DNA from 2 places in the Nocardia heshunensis genome. Region 1 is predicted to be linked to the other one. Evidence: riboswitches for the same ligand, from Rfam matches in the RefSeq annotation. Region 1 holds a riboswitch; the other holds the start of a gene.
What was found. A riboswitch is a leader RNA that binds a small molecule or an ion and turns the genes downstream of it on or off. The one in region 1 is predicted to bind cobalamin.
Positions count from the first base shown of each region.

Region 1 (3,782 bases):
GCTCGCTTCCGGTCTCGGCGAAAACCCTGTGGATATGCTCGAGCCGTCAAGCCCGAGGAACCATGGGCTCTTGTGCAAGCTAACGATTTGCATGCTTCGCGCGAATGTTCTTGTGGGCGAATCGAATTGCCGGCCATTCCCGATGACTGAAAGCGATGTGATCATGCGTGCGTTCCTTGCCACCGCGGCGGCCCTGCTACTCGTCGGCGCCCTGTCGGGTTGCGACCCGAACACCAGCACCCCCGGCGCGGCACCGACCACCCAGCCTGCTCAGGTGACCCAGCCTGCCCAGGGCGGCACCCCGCCCACCACCGCAGCCAAGACCACCACCCTCCCCAACCGCGACGACGTGAACGTCGACGCCCGCGACTTCGAAGCCCAGGGCCACTACTACTTCCAGTCGCCCAGCAAGAACATCAAATGCGGCATCTACGTCGACGACCTGCACACCGTCGGCTGCCAGCTGAAGAACGCCACCGTCATCCCCGCGGGCCTGGACTGCGCCAACAACCCCGCGCACGAGGTGGCCGCCAGCTTCCAGAACGGCAAGCCGCAATTCGTCTGCCTGAACCAGGGCGTCTTCGTCGGCCCGCCCACCGACGGTTCGACCGCCCCCGGCAATCACGAGGGCGGCGGCAAGATCCTGGAATACGGCCAGACCATCGGCGTGCGCGGCGTCATCTGCGAATCCATGACCTCCGGCGTCCGCTGCACCGTGGACGGCCACGGCTTCGTCATCGCCGCCGAGAGCCAGTCGCTGTTCTGAGTCCTACGATGGGCGGCGTGACCATCGATCCTTTGTCGGTGAACAGGCGAAACTGGGACGCCCGCGCGGGAATTCACGCCGCCAGCCGGTTCTATCGGGACCGGGATTCCGGCTACTGGTTCGCGCCCTTCGAGTGGGAGACCCTCGGCGAGGTCCGCGACCGCGACATCCTGCACCTGCAATGCCATCTGGGCACGGAGACGGTGGAGTTCGCGCGGCGCGGGGCCCGCGCGGTCGGCCTGGACTTCTCGGCGGAGTCGATCAAGCACGCCCGCGAATTGGCCGGGGACACAGTCGAATACGTCTGTGCCGACGTCTACGACGCTCGAACAGCCTTGCCCAGCAAGCAGTTCGACATCGTCTACACCGGCAAGGGCGCGCTCTGCTACCTGCCGGAGCTGACCCGCTGGGCGCAGGTGATCGCCGACCTGCTGCGCCCCGGCGGCCTGCTCTACCTGGTCGAATTCCACCCTCTGCTGCACGCCCTGGGCCCCACCCCGCCGCCCGGCGTGGACCCGGATCAGCTACTGCTGCACGACGATTACCTGTCCGGCCGCGGCCCACAACGTCGCGACAGCACCCACACCTACACCGACGGCCCGGACCTCACCACCGACACCACCGCCTACGAATGGCGGCACGGCCTCGGCGAGGTCATCAACGCCCTGCTGTCGGCCGGACTGTCCATCACCGGCCTCACCGAATCCGAGACACTGCCCTGGCCGCGCTGGCCCGGCATGGTGCAGACCGCCGACGGCTGGTGGCGGCTGCCGCCGCCGGCCCCGATCATCCCGGTGCTCTACGGCCTTTCGGCGGTCAAGGACCAGCGGGTCTCGACCTTCGCCAGCCGCCAGTAGAGCAGCGCGATCGCCCACACCGCGACGAACAGGCCGACGATCACGAATCCCACATTGTTGAGGTCGATCCCGGCGATCCACGCGGTGACCGGGTCGGTGAGATCCAGCTTGCTGTGCAGCACGCCGACCAGTTCGATGGTGCCGATGAGGAACGCCACCGCGATCGAGAGCCCGGTGATGGTCAGGTTGTAGTACACCTTGCGCACCGGATTCGAGAACGCCCAGTGGTAGGCGAAATTCATGAAAGTCCCGTCGAGCGTGTCGAACAGGCTCATGCCGGAGGCGAACAGCAGCGGCAGGCAGATGATCGCGTACCAGGGCAGTCCCGCGGCCGCCCCGGACCCGGCCATCACCATCAGCGTGACCTCGGTGGCGGTGTCGAAGCCGATCCCGAACAGCAGCCCGATCGGATACATCTGCCCCGGCCGGGTGATGGAACGGGTCAGCCGCCCCAGGATCCGATTGATGAAACCCCGGCTGTCCAGGTGCTTTTCGAGCTCGTGCTCATCGAACTGACCGGAGCGCATGGCCTTGAACACCCGCCAGATCCCGGCCAGCGCCACCAGGTTCAGCGCCGCGATCAGATACAGGAAGCTGCCCGAGCTGAGCGTGGCAACCAGGCCGAGATCCTTGCGGGTCGCGGAGTCGTCATCGGCCAGCGTGGTCGCGAACCGCGCCCCGGCCGCGATGCCCACCGCCAGCAGCACCACCACGGTCGAGTGCCCGAGCGCGAACCAGAAGCCCACGGACACCGGACGTTTCCCGTCGGCCATCAGCTTGCGGGTGGTGTTGTCGATGGCCGCGATGTGGTCGGCATCGAAGGCGTGCCGCATGCCGAGGGTGTACGCGGTGACGCCCAGCCCGACCCCGAACACCTGGGTGCCGACGGTGTAGTGCGCGGGCAGCACCAACGCGAACAGAATCCCGAATGCCACCACGTGCATGACGGCGATGGTTGCGAGCAGTCCGCCGGTGCGGAGCCAGTCGCGGCGTTCCCAGCGCAGCGCGGGAACAGGGTTGGGTACAGACACAGAGCAGCCTTCCAGCACCTCGTGGAACGGTTCAACGGTGCCGTGGCCGGTCTCCTGGCTGACGGGTCGAACACCGGCGCGCCTGGCCTTCCGGGACCGAGATCCCGTGACCCCTGCCCGCGAGGACAGGACGACGCACCGACTAACCGATCACAGTGGCGAGGGCCGTGCCGGAATTACACCGGCTTCCCGAACACCACGGCAGCCCTCACAGTAAGGGCCGCCGTGGTGTTGCGGACAGCCGGGCTCAGCCCAGCGTGATGACGGTCAGGCTGCCGTCCGCGTGCTGGGCGCGCAGCCGCTTCTTGTCGAACTTGCCGACGCTGGTCTTGGGCACTTCCGCGATGAAGGTCCAGTGCTCCGGCAGCTGCCACTTGGCGAACTTGGGGGCCAGGAAGTCGCGCAGCTCTTCGGGTTTCGCCTCGGAGCCTTCCACCAGCACGACCGCGACCAGCGGCCGCTCGTCCCACTTCGCGTCCGGGATGCCGATGACCGCGGCCTCCGCGACGGCCGGATGCCCGACCACGGCGTTCTCCAGGTCCACCGACGAAATCCATTCGCCGCCGGACTTGATCACGTCCTTGGACCGGTCCACCAGGGTCAGATAGCCGTTCGGGCTGATCTTGCCGACATCGCCGGTGCGCAGCCAGCCGTTGTCGAACTTGTCGGGATCGACCTCGGCACCGGTGGGGGAGTAGTACGACCCGGTGATCCAGGGTCCGCGAACCTCCAGCTCGCCCAGCGCTTCTCCGTCGTTGGGCAGCACGCTGCCGTCGTCGCCGACCAGTCGGGCCTGCACACCGGCGGGGAAACGGCCCTGCGTGTAGCGGTAGGCCCACGCCTCCTCGCCCTCGGCCCCGGCCGGCGGGTGGCCGACCGAACCCAGCGGCGAGGTCTCGGTCATGCCCCACGCGTGCAGCAGCTTCACATGGTGAAGCTCTTCGAAGGCCCGCATCATCGACGGCGGCACCGCGGCACCACCGACCACACACGTACGCAGGTACGAGATGTCCTGCGGCTGCGCCTGCAACGCGGCCAGCACGCCGCCCCAGATGGTGGGCACGGCGGCGGCGAAGGTCGGCTTCTCCTGCTCCATCATCTGCAGCAGCGGGGCGGGCTGCAGGAAGC
Region 1 is NZ_BAAGTC010000024.1:17,121-20,902, reverse strand. It holds gene ACYVN4_RS39075 (DUF6636 domain-containing protein) at 164-766, shown strand; gene ACYVN4_RS39070 (class I SAM-dependent methyltransferase) at 775-1,623, shown strand; gene nicT (Nickel transporter NicT) at 1,566-2,654, opposite strand; cobalamin riboswitch at 2,682-2,870, opposite strand; gene ACYVN4_RS39060 (long-chain fatty acid--CoA ligase) at 2,902-3,782, opposite strand, start outside.

Region 2 (3,782 bases), on a different contig from region 1:
GCTCACCGGGCGGACACCGTTCCCGGTGACCTCACTGGCCCAGGCGACGCTGGGGCATCTGCAGGACCCGCCGCCCGCGATCAGCGCCATGCGGCCGGATCTGCCGCCCGCGCTGGACGGCGTGATCGCGAAGGTGCTGGCGAAGGATCCGGCGCAGCGCTACGCCACCTGCCGGCAGTTCACCGCCGATGCGGCGCTGGCGCTGGCGGGCGGATCACCGTTCGGTCCAGTGGTTTTCGCGGAGGCACCCCCGACCGATCCGATCGACCGTCCGCAAGCCCGGCCGCGGTCGACGCGGCTGCTGCGCGTCCTGCTCGGTGCAGCAGTGGTTGTGCTGCTGGCGGTTTCGGGCGTGGCCGTGTTCGTCGCCACCCACCACTCGACCACCGGCGGGGGCTCGGCCATCACGACAACCACCCCGGTCGATTCCGTGTCTCAGGTCCGTTCGGCCCATCCGGTCTTCCAGACCAAGACCGTGGTGGCGTTCAACCTCGGCGACGGCACCCTCTCCGCCGATCTCGACACCAGTGATCAGGGAAAGTTCCTGCAGGACATCGGCTTCCACTACAGCACCGACTACCGCGCCAAGACCGAGGAAGCCTCTCCCCGCGCCCTGTCACCCAGCGACGCACTGATCCCGAATGTCGACCTGATCATCGTCGTCCGCACCGACAAACAGGCGGGCAACGGCGGTCTGCGCGGCCTGCCCAGTGGCTTCCTGTCCTCCACCCTCGACCACACACGCCTGGTCATCGTCGACGATCCCGCCACCGCACAGGCCTTCATGAACTGGACTCCCGCCTCCCCCGACATCCTGGTCCAGCGCGTGGTCCCGTCGATCGCCAAGGTGCTCTGAACCTCCGCGCGCGGATTCTTACACGTTCTTGCCGAAGCGCTGCCGTGGGCTTGTCGATCGCCACCCAGGATCGGCGTCAGGTTCGGGAGGCCCGGACGGCAGGACGAAAGGAGTCGGTGATGCGGGGTTTGCGAGTCGGCGGCAGGTTTTCGGCACGGTACCGGCTGAGCGACGGGCGCGGGCACGGACTGCCGGTCGAGGTGGCCAAGTACTGGGAGGGCCGCCATGTGGTGGTGACCGGCGGCAGTAGCGGGATCGGGCTCGAGGTGACCCGGATGGCCTTGGCGGCGGGGGCGCGGGTGAGTGTGCTCGCGTTGGAAGACTCGGCGCTGGAGGCGCTTTCGGTCCGGGTGCCAAGTGAAGCGGGACGGCTGGCCGCCATTGCCGCCGACGTCACCCGGCCCGAGGACATGCGCGCGGCATTGAAACTCGCCCGTGCGCAACACGGTCGGGTCCAGGCGGTGATCGCATGCGCCGGGATCGCCAAGCCGGACTACTTCTCGCGGCTCGCGCTCGCCGATTTCGACAAGCACATGGCCGTCAACTATTTCGGTGCGTTGCACGTGATCCGGGAGGTGCTGCCCGATCTGCGGGAGGGCGACCGCGACAGCATCACGGTGATCTCCTCCATGGCCGGGGTGCTGCCCTGCTTCGGTTACGGCGCGTACAGCCCCAGCAAGTTCGCGGTGCGCGCGCTGTGCGAGGTCCTGCGGCAGGAGCTGCGGCCCGCGGGCGTCTCGGTCACGGTGGTGCTGCCACCGGATGTCGACACTCCGCAGCTGTCGGCGGAGGCCGCGACCAAACCGGCGGAACTGGTGGCGCTCAGCGGTTCCGCCCCGATCACCGCGACCGCGGTGGCCCGGGCGCTGCTGGTCGGGGCGGCCCGGGGCCGCGCCACGGTGGTGCCCTCCCGGAGCGCCCGACTGCTGCGCTGGCTCGCCGGTGCGGCGCCGCGCCTGATGGCCCGGGTGATGGACGCGATCATCGCCCGGGCGCAACACCGCGTTATGCTCGCGGGTGCAGTCGGTTCGCCGGGCGCAACGGGCGAGACTCGGTCTGGTCCCGCGTTCGGCGTCGAAACCGGTTCTTCCGCAAGGGGGATTCGGTGAGAGGGAATCCGGTGAGAATCCGGAACTGTCCCGCAGCGGTATGCAGGAACGACCGCCGTCATGAGCACTGGGCGCGAGCCCGGGAAGCGACGGCCAGTAGGTCGGCCCATTCGGGCCGGTGCCTGTGAGTCCGAAGACCTGCCTACTGTGCCGGGTACGCCGTATCCGGCGGTCATCGCCTCGTGGACTGGGCGGACGGGCCGGTGGTTTCCCGCTGCCGTGACAACGGCGGTCGTGGGCTGCCCGGGTTTCGTGCGCTCTTGTGGCGACGGCCAGTGGACTTGGAGCACTGGAGATTACCCGTGACCAGCATTTCACCCTTCACCGCGACGGTGCTCGGCCTGCCCAGGATCGGGCCGCGCCGGGAACTCAAACGGGCCGTCGAATCGTATTGGGCGGGCCGGATCGACGCGGTCGCGCTGTACGCCGTCGGGCGTGAACTCCGCGCCGAGCAGCTCACCGCGCTCGTGGCCGCCGGACTCGACTCGGTGCCGGTGGGCACCTTCTCGTACTACGACCAAATGCTCGATACCGCAGTCCTGTTCGGTGCGCTGCCGCCCCGGGTGGCCGGGATCGCAGATCCGCTGGACCGGTATTTCGCGGCGGCCCGCGGGACCGCGGAGGTCGAACCGCTGGAGATGACCAAGTGGTTCGACACCAACTACCACTACCTGGTTCCCGAACTGGGCCCGGACACCGCGTTCAGCCTGCACCCGGAGCAGCTCCTCGCTGAGCTGGCCGAGGCGCAGGCGCTCGGGGTGCCCGCGCGGCCGGTGGTGATCGGGCCGCTCACCTTCCTGAAGCTGGCCAAGGATGCCGAGGGCAATGCACTGCGCCGATTGAGCGATCTACTGCCGCTGTACCGAGAGCTGTTGCGGCGCTTGGCCGCGGCCGGGGCCGAATGGGTACAGATCGACGAGCCGGTGCTGGTCACCGACCTGTCCGAGGTGGAACTCGCCCTGGTGCAGCACGTGTACGCGGAGCTGTCGGCGGGCACCGACCGGCCGCGGCTGCTGGTGGCCACCTACTTCGGTCGACCGGGCGCGGCGCTGCCGATGCTGGCCGCCACCGACATCGACGGCGTGGCACTGGATTTCACGGCCGGGACCACCGTCGAGGACGTGACCTCGGTGCCGGCGCTGGCCACCAAGCTCGTGGTGGCGGGGGTCGTCGACGGCCGCAATGTGTGGCGCAACGACCCGGATCGGGCCCTGGCGACGCTGGGCACCCTGCTCGGCGGCAGCGGCGCGCTGGCCGTGTCCAGCTCCAGTTCGCTACTGCACGTGCCGTATTCGCTCGACGCCGAAGCGGCGCTCGACCCGAGCGTGCGGTCCTGGCTGGCCTTCGGGGCGGAGAAGGTGGCCGAGGTGCGGTTGCTCGCGACCGCCCTGCACGCCGGGACCGAAGCGGTCGCCGACGAATTGTCCACCGCCCGTGCCGCACTGGCCGCGCGCGGCACCGATCCGCGCCTGCGCGACGACACCGTCCGGGCCCGCCTGGCCGCGCTCGGCCCGGACGCCACCCGCCGCGCGCCCGCCGCGGAACGTCGTGTGCTGCAACATGAGCGCCTTCCGCTGCCGCCGCTGCCGACCACCACCATCGGCTCCTATCCGCAGACCGACGCCATCCGCCGCGACCGCACCGCCCTGCGCAAAGGCACGATCACGGACGCGGAGTACCGCGATCGGATGCGGGCCGAGATCGCGGACGTCATTGCGCTGCAGGAGAAGCTGGGCCTCGACGTGCTGGTGCACGGCGAGCCGGAACGCAACGACATGGTGCAGTACTTCGCCGAACAGCTCACCGGCTTCCTCACC
Region 2 is NZ_BAAGTC010000009.1:724,649-728,430, reverse strand. It holds gene ACYVN4_RS31500 (serine/threonine-protein kinase) at 1-856, shown strand, start outside; gene ACYVN4_RS31495 (SDR family NAD(P)-dependent oxidoreductase) at 976-1,965, shown strand; cobalamin riboswitch at 1,921-2,125, shown strand; gene metE (5-methyltetrahydropteroyltriglutamate--homocysteine S-methyltransferase) at 2,268-3,782, shown strand, end outside.
Region 2: it holds a riboswitch for cobalamin, as region 1 does, so the genes downstream of both, metE (5-methyltetrahydropteroyltriglutamate--homocysteine S-methyltransferase) here and nicT (Nickel transporter NicT) in region 1, are expected to answer to the same signal.